2 linked regions of the Acidithiobacillus ferrooxidans ATCC 23270 genome follow. The protein of the gene in region 2 interacts with the protein of the main gene of each other region in a pairwise test. Links are inferred from orthologs where the notes say so. Each region holds a gene or a part of one and is shown on either strand. Other genes may lie near its edges.

The links.
Region 1: the proteins of bioH (region 2) and acpP interact in binary tests that used the Escherichia coli proteins (3 or more experiments, as listed by UniProt). The link is inferred for Acidithiobacillus ferrooxidans ATCC 23270 from one-to-one orthologs.

Annotation. Positions count from the first base shown.
Region 1 is NC_011761.1:1,661,081-1,667,932, reverse strand. Bases 991-3,702 are described here. They hold acpP (acyl carrier protein), read right to left. Parts: upstream 2,615-3,702; coding sequence 2,366-2,614; downstream 991-2,365. Other genes in these bases: fabD (ACP S-malonyltransferase), read right to left, coding at 3,448-3,702; fabG (3-oxoacyl-ACP reductase FabG), read right to left, coding at 2,699-3,448; fabF (beta-ketoacyl-ACP synthase II), read right to left, coding at 1,088-2,329; pabC (aminodeoxychorismate lyase), read right to left, coding at 991-1,058. Also shown: more of pabC, read right to left, coding at 225-990; more of fabD, read right to left, coding at 3,703-4,383; AFE_RS08820 (beta-ketoacyl-ACP synthase III), read right to left, coding at 4,422-5,366; phosphate acyltransferase PlsX, read right to left, coding at 5,363-6,388; rpmF (50S ribosomal protein L32), read right to left, coding at 6,426-6,611; AFE_RS08805 (YceD family protein), read right to left, coding at 6,651-6,852. UniProt on the Escherichia coli protein: Carrier of the growing fatty acid chain in fatty acid biosynthesis.
Region 2 is NC_011761.1:217,098-226,719, reverse strand. Bases 2,865-5,863 are described here. They hold bioH (pimeloyl-ACP methyl ester esterase BioH), read right to left. Parts: upstream 4,747-5,863; coding sequence 3,982-4,746; downstream 2,865-3,981. Other genes in these bases: bioF (8-amino-7-oxononanoate synthase), read right to left, coding at 4,743-5,863; bioC (malonyl-ACP O-methyltransferase BioC), read right to left, coding at 3,107-3,985; bioD (dethiobiotin synthase), read right to left, coding at 2,865-3,110. Outside these bases: AFE_RS01165 (arginyltransferase), read right to left, coding at 1-621; aat (leucyl/phenylalanyl-tRNA--protein transferase), read right to left, coding at 624-1,349; protease HtpX, read right to left, coding at 1,396-2,292; more of bioD, read right to left, coding at 2,406-2,864; more of bioF, read right to left, coding at 5,864-5,912; AFE_RS01130 (ComF family protein), read left to right, coding at 6,024-6,737; tRNA (uridine(34)/cytosine(34)/5-carboxymethylaminomethyluridine(34)-2'-O)-methyltransferase TrmL, read left to right, coding at 6,748-7,263; ovoA (5-histidylcysteine sulfoxide synthase), read left to right, coding at 7,307-9,415; AFE_RS01115 (pyridoxal phosphate-dependent aminotransferase), read left to right, coding at 9,412-9,622. UniProt on the Escherichia coli protein: The physiological role of BioH is to remove the methyl group introduced by BioC when the pimeloyl moiety is complete. It allows to synthesize pimeloyl-ACP via the fatty acid synthetic pathway through the hydrolysis of the ester bonds of pimeloyl-ACP esters.

The sequences.
Region 1 (6,852 bases), 1.4 Mb from region 2 along the record:
CGGATGCCCGGCCAGCGCCCAAGCCAGATGAAACAGGCGCGGGTATGGCAGCACCCCGGAACGCGCCAGGCTGGCGATACTCTGCGCGTCACTGGCGCCAAGGGGGATAGGGACCGTCACCCCCTTCGCCGGTAGAGTTTTCGGCCAATACATGCCGATGCCGTAAAATCCGACAGGAAATAATACGGTCAGAAGAATGAGCAGAACCACCATACGTCTGCGGGTCACGGTTGTGGCCCCAGACCCATTTCCCGAGTCCATGCGAGGAGGACGGATGTTATAGGTCCGTCATGCCCGGGTAATTCGCGCCCCATGAAGTAGCGCACGGGCCAGACACCGATGAGACTGTTGCTGAAAAATATTTCGTCAGCATCCTGAAGCACCGTCAGTGGCCAGTGGCCCAAGCGGGTCGGCACGCCATGGGCCTGCAACCATGCCAGAATGGCGGCCCGCTGAACACCAGCGATGCCGCCGTTTTCCAGCTCCGGAGTATGGACAACACCAGTCATTACCCAAAACAGATTGGACATGATGCCCTCGCGCAACAGTCCCGACTGGTCCATCATGACCCCCTCGGCATATTCGGGGGCCAGGGCATCCCGGGCCATAACCTGGTTCAGGCGATTGAGAGATTTGACGCCGAGATACGGCGCGCCGGTGAGCAAGGCGACCTCGCAGGCTGCGGCGGAGATGCCGGGGTTCCAGTAGTGCGGGTTTCGCTCCGGCCACCGGGACAACCACAGATAGCGGCGGGGAGGGCCCGCGCCGGCGCTGCCGTACCCCGGCCCTGGTCCACGACCGAGGGTCAGTTTAAGGAGAAGGCGCGGCTGCGCCGGGATAGCATCCAGCGCCGTCCGTAAATCTTCGCGCCAGACTTCCGGATGAGGTGCCGGAATATTCAGAATGGTCGCGCCACGCTCGAGTCGCGCCAGATGCTCCTCCCAAAACAGGGGGACACCCCTGATCACTGCAATGGTTTCAAAAAGCCCGTCGCCGTAATGTAACGCACGGTCCAGGGTAGCATCGCACGCCCCCGCCACGAGGGGATCTCCATCCATGGTGGCGACAATCACCCCCAATTGGCGAATCAGTCGTGGAAGCGGCGGAAAACCAGAGAACTATTGGTGCCGCCGAATCCAAAGGAATTGCTTAAAGCAACTTCTACGGACGCTTTTCGTGCTTTGAGGGGCACATAATCCAGGTCACAGCCCTCGTCGGCCTGATCCAGATTGATCGTGGGCGGCAAAATGCCGTGATAAAGCGCGAGCGCCGTAAAAATGGCTTCGACCCCCCCCGCGGCACCCAGAAGATGACCTGTCATCGACTTGGTGGAGCTCATGGCCAATCGCTGTGCATGTTCGCCGAATACGGTATGTACCGCATCGGTCTCCGACCGATCTCCCAGCGGGGTAGATGTCCCGTGCGCGTTGATATAACCCACCATTTCGGGCGACACCGAGGCGTTACGCAGCGCGGCCTGCATGCAACGGACGGCCCCTTCCCCACCCGGGGCGGGCTGGGTCATATGGTAAGCATCGGAGCTCATGCCGTAGCCGGCCAACTCTGCGTAGATCCGTGCCCCACGACGCCGGGCAAATTCATACTCTTCGAGAATGAGAACACCCGCACCCTCGCCCAGCACGAAACCATCCCGATCCTTATCCCAGGGGCGGCTCGCCTTCTCAGGATCGGCGTTGCGCGTAGAGAGCGCCCGCGCCGCACAAAACCCACCCAACCCCAAAGGGCTGACGGCCGCCTCGGCACCACCGGCGATCATGACGTCGGCGTCGCCATACTCGATGAGCCGCGCCGCCTCGCCGATGGAATGTGTGCCGGTGGAACATGCCGTCGCCATGGCGATGTTGGGCCCTTTGGCCCCATACATAATGGAAACGTGCCCCGACACCATATTGACGATGCAACGTGGAATAAAGAAAGGCGAGATCCGGCGGGGGCCGCTTTCCGTGACGACCTGATGCTCGGATTCGATGCCCGGCAGACCACCGATACCACTGCCGATGGATACGCCCACCCGATCTGCAATATCTGCTCCGATCTGTAAACCAGAGTCTGCAACCGCTTCCATAGCCGCCACGAGGCCGTAATGGATAAATAAATCCATCTTGCGGGCTTCCTTGATCGGAATGTACTGACCAATATCGAAGCCACGGACTTCTCCTGCAATCTGGGAACTGTAGGAGGCAGGATCCAGTCGGGTCACCCGACCGATACCGCTGCGTCCCTGGGTTATCGAATTCCACGCCGCCGGGATACCCACACCGACGGGTGACACAATCCCCAAACCCGTAATCACTACACGTCTCTTCAAACGCCCGATCTCCTCATCGTCCCGGTCAGGAAATACTCAGGCATCCTTGGCTGGAATATGCGCAGACACATAGTCGATGGCCTGTTGCACGGTCGCAATCTTTTCCGCTTCTTCGTCGGGGATTTCACAATCGAATTCTTCTTCCAGCGCCATCACCAGCTCCACGGTATCCAGCGAGTCGGCACCCAGATCATCAACAAAGGACGCCTCATTGGTGACTTCGTCCTCATTAACGCCCAACTGCTCTACTACGACCTTCTTTACACGATCTGCCACATTATCCATTAGGAGAAGCTCCTCTGTCGGTGAAAAATTATTGTCGGCGAGATTGGACCACAGGGCATACAGTCCTGTAAAGCTACGAATGCATTACCCCATCCACATGCCACCATTGACATGCAGAATCTGTCCGGTTACGTAACCTGCTTCCGGGCTCGCCAAATAAGCGACTGCAGCAGCCACGTCGGCCACCGTCCCCAGCCTTCCCGCAGGAATCTGCTGCAGCAGAGTGTCGCGCTGCGCTTCATTCAGCCCTTCGGTCATGTCCGTGCTGATAAAGCCTGGTGCCACACAATTGACGGTCACCTGCCGGGCCGCCACCTCCCTCGCCATGGCCCGGGTGAAACCCGCGACCCCTGCCTTGGCGGCTGCATAATTCGTCTGCCCGGCATTCCCCATCACCCCGACTATCGAAGTAATGTTGATGATACGGCCAAAACGGGCTTTGAGCATATCGCGCACGCATAGCTTGCTCAAGCGGTATACCGCGCGCAGATTGGTCGCCATGACAGCATCCCAATCCTCATCCTTCATCCGCAGGAGCAGTTGATCCCGGGTGATTCCCGCATTGTTCACCAGAATGGCCGGCGCGCCATGGGATGCCTGTATCTGCGCGAGTACTGCGGACATGGCCGCGTCATCAGTCACGTCCAGTGCCATCCCGGCGCCGTGGATGCCCTGCGCCGCCAGATCGGCACTGATCCGTTCCGCACCGGCAGAGGTCGTTGCCGTGGCAACGACCCGCGCACCCTGTCTGCCGAGTACGTGCGCGATCTCCCGTCCGATGCCGCGGCTGCCACCTGTGACCAGGGCTAGCTGGCCCTCCAAAGATCCTGCCATCAGATCACCTCCAGGGCAGCCTTGAGGCTTTTGCCATCTTCGACGTGAAGCATGGTCAGGCTGGGCTCTATACGTTTCCCCAGGCCCGACAGTACGCGCCCCGGGCCCATTTCCACAAAGGTCATGGCTCCCTGCCGGGCGAGGTGGCGAATCGTGTCCGTCCAGCGCACCGGCGAATATAACTGCCTGGCAAGTACGGCACGGATGGAGTCTGGCGTGTTGTGGCTTTGCACATCGGCGTTATGTACCACCATCGCCCTAGGGCTACGGAACTGCACGGCTTCCAGCGCAGACTGGAAACGTTCAGCGGCCGGCTCCATCAGGCTGCAATGACTGGGCACGCTGACCGGAAGCAGGACAACACGTTTGGCCCCGGCCGCACGTGCCGACTCCACCAGCCGCTCGACGGCCGCCTGATGACCTGCAGCCACCACCTGTCCCGGCGCGTTGAAATTGGCCGCAGCCAGCACTTCACCCCTTGCCTCCTGAGCACAGAGCTGTTTCACCTCATCGTCGCCGAGGCCGATGATGGCTGCCATGGCACCCACCCCCTCCGGCACCGCTTCCTGCATCAGGCGGCCTCGTTCCGCGACCAGGCGTACAGCGTCCACAAAATCCACCGCATCCGCAACCACCAGAGCGGTATATTCTCCCAGGGAATGCCCGGCGACAAAATCGGGAAAGATGCCGCCTTCCTCTTCCCATACCCGATATACGGCATATCCGGCAGTCAGCATCACCGGCTGCGTCCAGCGGGTCTGGCTCAGTTTTTCGGTGGGCCCCTCCTGCGTGAGCCGCCACAGGTCCTCGCCCAACTGCGCGGAAGCTTCTTCAAAAACCTCTTTGACCAACGGATGACTGTTAGCCAGGTCGGCCAGCATATTCAAAGACTGCGAACCCTGACCCGGAAAAACAAAGGCGATAGAGCCGTGCAAGCGAACCTCCTCTCGATACAAATTGGTATGCAGGGCTTTCAGCCCCAACGCAGGAGTGCGGATCCCCAGGTAAAACCACCCCCGAATGCTTCCAGCAGAAGCCGTTGCCGCGGCTGAAAACAACCGCGTCGCGCTGCTTCATCCAAGGCTAAAGGTACCGAAGCCGCAGAAGTATTACCATGATGTTCCACCGTCGTCACCACCCGCTCCATAGGCAGGCCCAGCTTGTCGGCCGTTGCCTCGATAATGCGGATATTGGCCTGATGTGGAACCAGCCAGTCAATTTCTGCAGGTGTCAAGGCATTTGCCGCGAGCGTTTCCTGTACAATCTCACCCAGGGTACGCACCGCCACGCGGAATACTGCATTACCCTGCATGGCGATCCGTGTCTCCCCGCCGGGGACCTGCAGTAAGTCGGCATAAGCACCGTCGGCATGGATGTGTGTGGAGATAATACCGGGTTGGTCACCGGCACTGAGTACCACAGCCCCGGCGCCATCCCCAAAAAGAATACACGTCCCGCGATCCGTCCAGTCAACGATATGGGACATGCTCTCCACACCGACCACCAGCGCATGCCTAGCCCCACCGCTGCGAATGAAGCGATCGGCGGTTGCCAGCGCATAGATGAAGCCTGTGCAAACCGCCTGGATGTCGAAGGCCGGCGCCCCCCGGTTGCCCAGGCGGGCTTGCAGCAGGCAGGCGGTACTGGGGAATATCTGATCTGGAGTGGTCGTCGCCACGATAATCAGATCCAGATCTGCCGCGTTCAGACCTGCGTCGGCCAGCGCCTGGCGCGCAGCCGCTTCCGCCATGTCTACGGTCTTCTCGCCGGGAGCGGCGATATGCCGGGAGCGGATGCCGGTACGGGCGAATATCCAGGCATCACTGGTCTCTACCATCTGTTCCAGATCGCGGTTGCTGAGAATACGTTCCGGCAGATAGCCGCCAGTGGCGACAATACGGCTGTAAATAGGTTTCACGCGCTGTTTCGCACCGCCGGATCGAGATTCTCCTGGATCACTTCCGCAATACGCAGGGTCAGGCGGTGTTTGGCCTCAGTGATCGCCACTTTCACTGCGCAGGCAAAGGCAAAACGATCCGCATTTCCGTGGCTCTTGATGACGATCCCGTTCAATCCCAGCAGCGTGGCGCCGTTGTATTGACGGGAATCCAGGCGGCGACGCAGGCGTTGCAGAATGGGACGATTGATCAGATAAGCAATGCGCCCATACCAGCCATGGGTATAGCTGGCGCGCAGTTCGTGACTGATCATCGTTGCCAGTCCCTCTGAGGTCTTGAGCGCCACATTACCCACGAAGCCGTCACAAACCACCACATCCGCGACTCCCTTGTAAATATCTGAACCTTCTACATTGCCGATGAAATTCAGCCTGGCGGCACGCAACAGAAGTGCCGCCTCTTTGACCTGCTCATTGCCCTTGATCTCTTCAGAGCCGATGTTGAGCAGGGCGACGCGGGGCTTGGTCACACCCATGACCCGCTCAGCGAGTATCGAGCCCATTACCGCGAACTGCAGGAGATGTTCCGGGCGACAATCCACATTTGCACCCAGATCCAGTGCGAGGAAACGCCCTGTGGTCGTCGGCAGAAAAGCGGCAATGGCTGGCCGGTCAATTCCGGGAATGGTGCGAAGAAACACTTTTCCAAGTGCCATAAGGGCACCGGTGTTGCCTGCGCTGACTACAGCATCGGCATGCCCTTCCCGCACCAGACTGATGGCGACATGCATAGACGAGTCCCTTTTGCCCCTCAGGGCCTGGGACGGCGTCTCATCCATTGCCACCACCTGGCTGGCGTGGTGCACGACGACCTGATCCGATCCGTGGAGGTGTGCTTTCTCCAGCTCCGTCTGAAGGGAAACCGTATCACCGACCAGGTGAAATATGACATCGGGGTGATCCTCGAGCAGATCACGGATGGCAAGCACCACTGTCGACGGGCCGGAATCGCCACTCATGGCATCTACCGCAATATGCGGCATCGCGAAGTCTCCGGGACGCTCTGGCGCGGCAGCCTGGTCAGGCTTCGACCGCCTTCTTCACGATCTCGCGACCTTTATAGAAACCACATTCGGGGCATACATGATGGGGCAGTTTGGCTGCTCCGCAGTTGGCGCATACGGAACGGTTTACCGTTACCAAAAAATCGTGGGCGCGCCGCATATCACGACGTGAACGGGAAGTTTTACTTTGTGGAACGGCCATGACTCAATTCTCCAATCTGTATTCAAGATGTACTGCACTTCACTTTACAACCATTGACGGCTCAAGCCCGGTAACCGGACAAACACCCGACTTCCAATCCTCACAGCGCGGAATCATGGGCAGGGCTAACAGCACTTCGTCCTCCAGCCAGCTTTGCTGGGCGACAACCCCGTCTTCCGCAAGGACCACTTCCAGATCAGGGTCCAGCGCGATCACCGCAGACTCTTGCTCTGCCAATCCG
Region 2 (9,622 bases):
GGGGCTGTTGGCGACCCAATAGCCCAGATAAAGATAGGGAAGGCCCAGCTTCCTGGTCCATTCAATCTGGCTGAGGATAGCAAAAATACCCAGGCCGCGTTGCGGCAGATCTGGTGTATAAAAGGTGTAAACCGCAGAGACGCCGCCGTCGAGCACGTCCACCAGTGCCACCGCCAACGGATGTTCATCCTGTTCAAAGACCAGGAGGCGGGCGTCCACGCCGCCGTTTTCGACGATCATTTCCCGGTACAGGCGATCCGCATGCTCGTCCATGCCACCCCCTGGGTGCCGCGAACACTGATACTCGGCGAAGAGACGTGCGTGGGCGGCTTCCCAGTGAGGGGGCTGCTCCCGTATCTGTATATCCTGATTGCATGCCCAGGTGCGCCGCTGGCCACGATCTGGCCGAAACTCCGCAACGGGGATGCGCACGGAAACGCAGGCATCGCATTGCGGGCACATCGGGCGGTATGCCACCGGACCATTGCGCCGGAATCCTTTCTGCAGAAGTTGGTCATATTGGGCGCTGCCCACCATCTCCCGGGGATCGCTGAGCACCAGGAGTTCTTCCTGATCCGGCAGGTAAGGACACTTCTGCAAGGCGGACAAATAAAAAGCCATGATTAAAACATCCCGGTCAGCGGTAACGAGATGTTCCAGTCTGCTTGCGTATGTTGGGTGCGCAGATCGGCAAGGGCACGCAGGAAATCACGACGGGGTATTTCCCGCGCGCCCATGCTCTGCAGATGCGGGGTGATGAACTGGGTATCGATCAGGCCAAAGCCCCAATGCTGGAGATGACGCGCCAGCAGAACGAGAGCCAGCCGGGAGGCATCGGGCACCCGACTGAACATGGACTCCCCGAAAAAAAGTCCGCCGAGGGCTACGCCGTAAAGTCCCCCGACCAGACGGTCCTGCTGATAGACTTCTATGGAATGTGCTGCTCCGGCCGCGAACAGGTCCAGGTAGGCGGCCCGCACCGCCGGGGTAATCCAGGTATCTCCCTGCCCTGGGCGCGGCGCTGCGCAAGCGTCGATGACACCGGCAAAATTGCTGTCCATGCGATATTGCCAGTCACGGTTACGGGCGGATTTGCGCAGACTGCGACTGACGTGTATCGCCGGGGGCTCGAGAATACCGCGGGGATCAGGTGACCACCAGAGAATGGGGTCTTCCTCGCCGAACCAGGGAAAGATGCCGTGGGCATAGGCCAGGAGCAGGCGTTCCCTGGATAAATCGCCGCCGATGGCGACCAGGTTGCCGTCGGCCTGCTCCGGGTCGGGGAAGGGGGCTGACCGGTCATGGCATTGCAGGAGGACCGGACGGACGCCCTCAGGGCGCAACTGCACTGCCTCCTGGCTGCATCAAAGACCAATTCCTCCATCGCGATACCAACTACTGGTAACTATAACCGTTTTGCAACGCCCGCAGAGCTGCCACCCGCGCCTCCAGACTGGGATGGGTGGCAAACCAACCGCGCCAGCTTCCGGAAATGTAGGCCGTCGCCATGGGATCGCGCACCACATCATGCACCACATGCAGGGCTTCCGCGCCCCGCTGCAGTTTTTGCAGGGCCGAGATCATCGGAGCCACGCCTACCTGCTCGGCGGCAAAACGATCCGCCGCGAACTCCCGACGGCGCGAAAACCAAGTGATGGGAATCAGCGCCAGGAAAGACAGGCCGATCTGCAGCACTATGGATACCGCAAAAGCAACCATGGGCCGGTCATCAAACTGCCGCGCGGCGAGCATGGACAACCAGAATACAAACGTATTCATCAGCCCCTGCAGCAAGGTGGTACTCACCATGTCGCCATTGTATACGTGCCCCATCTCATGGGCCAGTACCGCCCGCACCTCATTGTCGCTGAGGAGATTGACCAGGCCGCTGCTGACCGCCACCATGCTGTGGTTGCGCCCCGGTCCGGTGGCGAAGGCGTTAGGCTCATCATTCCAGTACACCCAGACTTCCGGCATGCGAATACCCAAACGATTGGCGAGCTGCGCCACTGAATCGTATACCAGATGTTCCTTGGCCGATTGCGGCGCATCGATGCGTTGCATCTGCAGGCCCGCGCGCGCCAGATGTTTCGACATCAGTAGCGAAATAAAGGCGCCGCCAAAACCGATCAGCAGCGCCCAGAGCAGGTCCGCGCCACTCACCGACCCGCGGAGGTCGACACCGAAGATCGGCAAAATGAAGTTGACCAGAATAGTAAAACTGATCGACAGGCTGACGAATATCAGCAGATTCGTCACCACCAACAGCAGTATGCTCTTGAATGATTTCATGACACGCACGCTCCATCAGAATACACCGACCTTACCGCGACGACTGAATTTCCACCCTGACATCGCGGCCGCTTGCCTTTTGTTTTTTATGACAATACGGAAACAGTCTAACATCAATACAGGACATCAGGAAGGGATAGACAAGGGCTCAGGATGGCGGGAGACCAGTGTGGCGCGTAAGGCAGCACCCCCAGACAGGGCGCCGCCAGCCGCCCTTGCAAGGTCTCCAATGTGCCCACCGCGACTGCGGGATTCAGGGTGTTTGCCACCCACCCGGCCAAGCGCAGTCCCCGTGCGCGGATGGCTTCGACGCTCAGCAGCGTGTGGTTGATGGCACCGAGCCGCAAGCCCACCACCAACAGCACAGGAAAATGCAGATCCCTGGCCAGTTCGGCAACGCCCCAGTCATCGCCCAATGGGGTAAGAAAACCACCGGCACCCTCCACCAGCACACAATCCATCGCCGCGGATTGCATCCGGACGAAAGCCGCCACCCGCCCACGCTCGACGGTGACGCCCGCCTGATGTGCCGCCCAGTGGGGCGCCACTGGCGGGTCGAAAGCATAGAGACCCGTTTCGGCAACACTGCGCGGGGGCTGGCTGGCGGCGCGCAAAATTTCCACGTCCTCCCAGGTACCGTCGGCCTCGACTCCAGAAACAATGGGTTTGAGGGCCGCCACCAGCATTCCGTGCTGCGCGCATTTGTGCGCGAGGGCAGCGGTGACAGCGGTTTTGCCGACACCCGTATCCGTACCGGTAACCAATAGTCCACGCAGTGGACCCGCATGCCGACGCGGCGAGGGATGCTCCCCGGTCATGGACGGCGTCGCAGCCGCGTGAGAGGAAAAACGATACTACCGTCTTCACGCGGAAGGGCGCGCGGTCCGCTGCCCCAAGCATGTCCGTAGACGACTTCATAGGTGGCAGGCAGGCGGCCGTCGGCGCGAAAATCCTCGTAGGCCTGCCGCAGTGCCTGCAGGCGGCGGGGGGTGAGCAGGCCACGGGCGCGACCTGCGGCGGCATTGGTGGCACCGATATTCCGCAGATCCCGCAGGAGATCGTCTACCGCCGCATAGGTGAGCTGATAACGTTCCACATCCAGGACGGGCATTTCGTAGCCCTGACGCACCAAGGCATCGCCAATATCATGCATGTCGATGAAGTGACTGACATGGGACTGGTCGTCTACTGCCGCAAAGGCCTGACGCAGTTCTTTGAGGGTGTCCGGACCGAGGGTGCTGAACATGAGCAGGCCGCCGGGACGCAGCACCCGTGCAAACTCGCGTAATACCTGATCCAGATCATTGCACCACTGAATGGACATGTTGGCGTAGAGCAGGTCGATGCTGGCCGTCGCCAGCGGTAAATTTTCCGCGTCGCCCTGGCAGAAATACTGACGTTGACGCCAGCCTTTACGACGCCGGGCCTGCTGTAACATGTTCGACGCCAGATCCAGGGCAAGCAGCCGCGCACGCGGATAACGGCGATTGAGACGGCGGCTTTGCAAGCCGGTACCACTGCCCATATCGAGTATCCATTGGGGTTCCAGCTTGACGAGGTCCAGTCGCTCAATGAGCTGCGCGCCGACCTGATCCTGCAAGACGGCACTGGTTTCATACCCGGCCGCTGCCTGCTCGAAAGCCCGCCGCACGGCGCGTTTTTCCATGAAAAAGGACGGGTTGCCGGAACTCATCCCCAGGTCTCCAGCAGCGCATTGGCGCAGGCTTCGGGGTGAGACAGAAAAGGGGCGTGACCAGCCTGTTCCAGGAGAGTAAACCGGCTGCCGGTCAGATGCTGGTGGAGATACTCACCGGCGCCGACGGGTACGATCCGATCCTGTCGCCCATGCACGATATGCACCGGCATGGGCACTCTGCTCAGTTGGCTGCGCAAATCCACCTCCCGCAGCAGGCCCAGCCCATCGGCAAGACAGGCCTGATCCGGCATGGGCCAGGAGGTGCTGAGGCCCTCCAGAACACGGCGTCCTTGTGGATCGTTCAACACTTGCAGGGCGAGGAAGCGCCGCCGGGTACCCTGGGGATCTACGCGCAGGCGTTGCGCGAAATCCTCCAGAGTCGCGGCAGGGATGGCCGGAGACCAGTCGGGGCGCTGGCAAAAGGCGGGAGAACTGGATACCAGCACCAGTCCCGCCAATAATTCGGGGTGCTGCAAGGCGATGCCCAGGGCCAACAAGCCCCCGAGAGACCAGCCGAGCAACAGGGGCTTGGGGGCCTCCTGAGCAAGCATCTGGCGGAGACTCTCCAGACTGGCAGACCAAGCCAGACCGGAGGGCGCACAGGGCGTCTGTCCGTGACCGGGGAGATCGTAGCTGATGCAGGTGAAATGGGTATCCAGAAGGGACCGCCAGGAAGCGAAGACCCGGCTTTCCATTCCCCAGCCATGGAGCAGCACCAGCGGACGTCCCCGACCACTGACCTGACGCGCCCAGTTCACAGGACCTCCCGGAGCGTGGTAGCCAGAAGCTCGATATCATCATGACTGTGCGCCGCACTGAGGGTGATACGCAGACGGGCGCTATCGGCAGGCACCGTGGGCGGCCGCACCGCCGGGCAGTAAAGGCCGGCACGGCGCAATTGGGCGCTGACCGTCAGCGCCCGCCGCGCATCGCCCAACAGGAGACCCTGAATAGGTGTCTCGCTGGCCAACCAGGGGGCATCGGGCACTTGCGCACGCAGATGCTGCCGGTGCTGTGTCAGGCGCTCGCGCCTGGCATCCCCATGCCGTAAAAGGTCGAGCGCGACGAGGGCGGCGGCCGCCAGGGCGGAGGGCAGGGCGGTATGGTAGATGAAGCTGCGGGCGCGATTACGCAGGAGATCCACCACGTCCTGACTCCCCGCCACGAAGGCGCCGTAAACACCGAAGGCCTTACCCAGGGTGCCCATGATGACGTCTACCCCGTGGATGTCCATATTCCAGTGCGCCGCGGTGCCTTGTCCCTCCGTCCCCAACACTCCAAAGGCATGGGCCTCGTCGAGAATGATCCCTGCGCCATACTGCTGCGCCAAGGTGGCGAGTTCAGGGAGCGGGGCGATGTCACCATCCATGCTGAACACCCCGTCCGTGATGATCCAGGCCTGCCCCCGGCCGCCGCGTTCCAACCATTGCGCCAGATGGGTCATATCGCCATGCCGGTAGCGATGCAGGCGCGCGCCGGAGAGACGCACCCCGTCCACCAGAGAGGCGTGGTTGAGACGGTCGGCGTAGACCCGATCACCGCGCCCGACCAGCGTGGAGATGACCCCCAGATTGGCCAGATAACCGCTACCAAAGAGCAGCGCCGCCTCCACTCCCAGCCAGCGGGCCAGGGCGTTCGCCAGCACGGCATGGGCGGGCCGCTCGCCACCGAGCAAGGGCGCGGCACCAGCCCCTACCCCACTCTGCTGAATCTCGGCGATGGCGGCATCACGTAAGGCCGACTCTGCGCTCAGGCCCAGATAATCATTACTGGCGAAGGACAGGAGCGGTTCGCCCCGCGTCCCCACAAAAGTGGGCGGCCCGCGCTCCGGCGCAGGTTGCAGTACCTGCAACTCCCGCCAGAGGTCGTGTGCACGCAAGGCGGACAATTCAGCGCGCCATGATTCTTCCCGTTCGCTATGCATAGTTTCTTATAGGGAGGGGCCTGTGCCTTGTCAATGGAGTGCTGGAGCGGGAGAATCGTAGCCGGTGACGATACTCGCCCTGCCAGATGGCTAAACAACCCAAGGAACTTCTTGCAACGGATTCTTCCACACCTGTCCCGGCTATATGACGCAGCGGGGCGTTTCAACCACTGGCTCTTCCCGGAACGCTGTCGTGCCTGCGGTGCGCCTGGCGCTCCGCTCTGCGCCGGCTGCTTCGGCGACTGGCCGCGCCTGCCCGCCGAGCGCTGCAGCTATTGCGCGCTACCTTTGCTGGACAATGGGGACTGCCCGGTCTGCTCGGTGGAAGCCCCCGCCTATGACCATGTCTATACCCCGTTTATCTATGCCGAACCCCTGAACACCGCCATCATCGCGTGGAAGTTTCAGCGGCGTCTGGACTGGACCAGACCTCTGGCTGACGCCTGGGCCAGTGCCTGGGGCGAACATCCGCCGTCCCGCCCGGAAGCGCTGCTGCCCGTGCCCCTGCATCGCCGGCGTCTGCGCGAACGCGGTTACAACCAGTCCATGCTGCTCGCCCGCCACTGGGGCAAGCGCTGGAGAATCCCGGTCATTCCTGGTGCGTTACGGCGGCGCCGCAGTACCGGCCATCAGCTTGGACTGAGCGCGGCCACCCGGCGGGAGAACCTGGATGCAGCCTTTGCCCTGCGCGAGCGCGTTCCGGATCATGTCGCCGTCGTCGATGACGTACTCACGACCGGAACCACTGCCGCCCAGATTGCCAGCACCCTGCGGGCTGCCGGTGTACAGCGCATTGACGTCTGGGTGCTCGCCCGTGCCCTCTGAGAGCCCATTGATGCTTGAGTCATTTTTGCACGTCATCCTGTATGAGCCGGAAATACCCCCCAATACCGGCAATATCATCCGCCTTTGCGCCAATACCGGAGCCACCCTGCATCTCGTCGAGCCTTTGGGCTTCGCCTGGGATGACCGCCGCCTGCGCCGCGCCGGGCTGGATTACCACGAATTTGCGCAAGTGCATCGCCATGCGGACTGGGCGAGCTGCCGGGCATTTTTAGGCGATGCGCATGTCTTTGCATTCAGCACCAAGGGAACGCAGTTCTATCACGACGTTGCGTACCAGCCCGGCGACGCGCTGCTTTTCGGCCCGGAGACCCGCGGCTTGCCTGCCCACCTCCTGAACAGCCTGCCCGCCAGGCAGGTACTGCGCCTGCCCATGCGCTCCGGCCAACGCAGCCTGAATCTGTCCAACGCCTGTGCTGTCGCCGTCTTCGAGGCCTGGCGGCAGATGGACTATTGCGGTGGTCTACATTCACCCCGGGGCACAGGATCAGATGGTATCCTGTGGTAAACTGATCGGTCAGAACACCAAGAGCTCATAACAGGGGGAATCCATGGCGCGTACACGTATCGCTGCGCTCCGTCTCGATGGCGAGGATGCAGAGCAAAAGCGGGAAGAGATTCGCAGGACCTTTCACGAGACTTTTTCGCTGTATGAACAGCTTTTCGATCACCTGGCAGAACCGGCGGCGTGGTATGAGAAGGCCATTCCCCTGCGTCATCCCCTGATCTTCTATTTCGGCCATAGCGCCACCTTCTATGTAAACAAGCTCCAGGTGGCCGGCCTGATCGGACGGCGCCTCGATCCACGTTTGGAGTCCGTTTTTGCGGTCGGCGTCGATGAAATGTCCTGGGATGACCTGGACGAAACCCATTATGACTGGCCCTCCGTCGATGACGTCCGTCAGTACCGGCAGCGGGTGCGGGAACTGGTGGACGGCCTGATCGGCGAGACGCCCCTGTCCCTGCCCATCACCTGGGATTCGCCGTGGTGGGTGATCCTCATGGGGATTGAGCATGAAAACATCCATCTGGAAACCAGTTCGGTGCTCATGCGGCAACTGCCCCTGTCCCGCGTCCGCCCCGTGGAAGCCTTCCGTCCCTGGACCCCCGCGGGGGCCGCGCCGGACAACATCCTGCAGGCCGTGGCGGGTGGCGCCGTCCGTCTGGGCAAAGAACGCGCTGATCCCCGTTATGGCTGGGATAATGAATATGGTCTTCATCAGGCGGCACTACAGCCCTTTCATGCCTCCCGCTTTTTGGTGAGCAATCAGGAATTCCTGGCTTTCGTGGAGCAGGATGGCTACAGCGACAGCCGCTGGTGGACCGCGGAGGGCGATCGCTGGCGCCGCTTCAGCCAGGCGCGGCACCCGACTTTCTGGGTCCCGGATCAGGACACCTGGCGGCTGCGCCTGATCGCGGAGGAACGCCCCATGCCGTGGAACTGGCCGGTGGAGGTGAACGCGCTGGAAGCCGACGCCTTCTGCCGCTGGAAATCGGCCGGGACCCGTCAGAGCCTGCGTCTGCCCAGCGAGGATGAGTGGCGGCGTCTGCGTGACCTCAGCGGACTGGCGGACAGTGATGCCTGGGATGATGCGGTGCCTGGCAATATCGGACTCGCCGCAGGCTGCTCGCCCTGCCCCGTAGATCAATTCAGACAAGGGGATTTCTACGATGCGGTCGGCAACGTCTGGCAATGGACCGCGACGCCCATCTACCCCTTTCCCGGTTTCGAGGTGCATCCGGTTTATGATGACTTCACGGTGCCCACCTTCGACCAGCAGCACAATCTCATCAAGGGCGGCTCATTCATCAGTCTCGGCAACGAAATGCAGCGGGAGGCCCGCTATGCCTTCCGCCGCCATTTCTTCCAGCATGCGGGATTCCGCTATGTCGCCTCGCCCAATGCGCTGCCTGAGGTACCGGTCTATGAGAGTGACGCCCTGGTCTCCCAGTATGCGGAATTTCACTATGGGCGCGAATACTATGGGGTGGCCAATTTTGCGGCAAAGGTCGTGGGAATCGCGGTGGAGGCTATGGCCGGCAGGCCTTTACGTCGCGCTCTGGACATCGGTTGTGCCGTAGGCCGCGGTAGTTTTGAACTGGCAAGGCATTGCCCCGAGGTCACCGGCCTCGACTTCTCGGCACGCTTCATCAGCGTAGGCGTGCAACTGCGCGAGCGCGGACACTTCTCCTACACCCTGACCGAAGAGGGTGAACTGCAAAGCTATCAAACGGCGGATCTCGCCACCCTGGGGCTAACCGGGGCTGCAAACCGGGTCCGCTTCTTTCAGGCCGACGCCTGCAATCTGAAGCCCCTGTACCGGGATTATGATCTGGTGGTGGCGGCCAACCTCATCGACCGTCTGCACCACCCCCGCAAATTTCTGGAGGACATCGCCGACCGCATCCTTCCCGGCGGTTTACTGGTCATCACGTCGCCCTACACCTGGTTGGAAGAATATACCGCGCGGTCGGAGTGGCTCGGCGGTTTCAAACGAGATGGAGAGAATCTGAGCACCTTCGACGCCCTGCGGGAAATTTTGTCCGGACCATTCCGTCTGCGCGATGGCAGCCCGCAGGATCTGCCCTTCGTCATCCGCGAAACGGCGCGCAAATATCAGCACAGCATCGCGCAGGTGACCATCTGGGAACGCTTATGAGCGCGGAACGGGGCGGCGCCGACTTCGACAGGGTCATTCCACGACGCGGAACCGGATGCCTCAAATGGGATGGTGCGGCAGAACGTTTTGGCGCCGAAGTGCTGCCCATGTGGGTGGCGGACATGGATTTCGCCGCACCCGACGCGGTCATCGCCGCTTTGCAGGAACGCCTGAATCATCCCGTTTTCGGTTATCCGGGCAATGAAG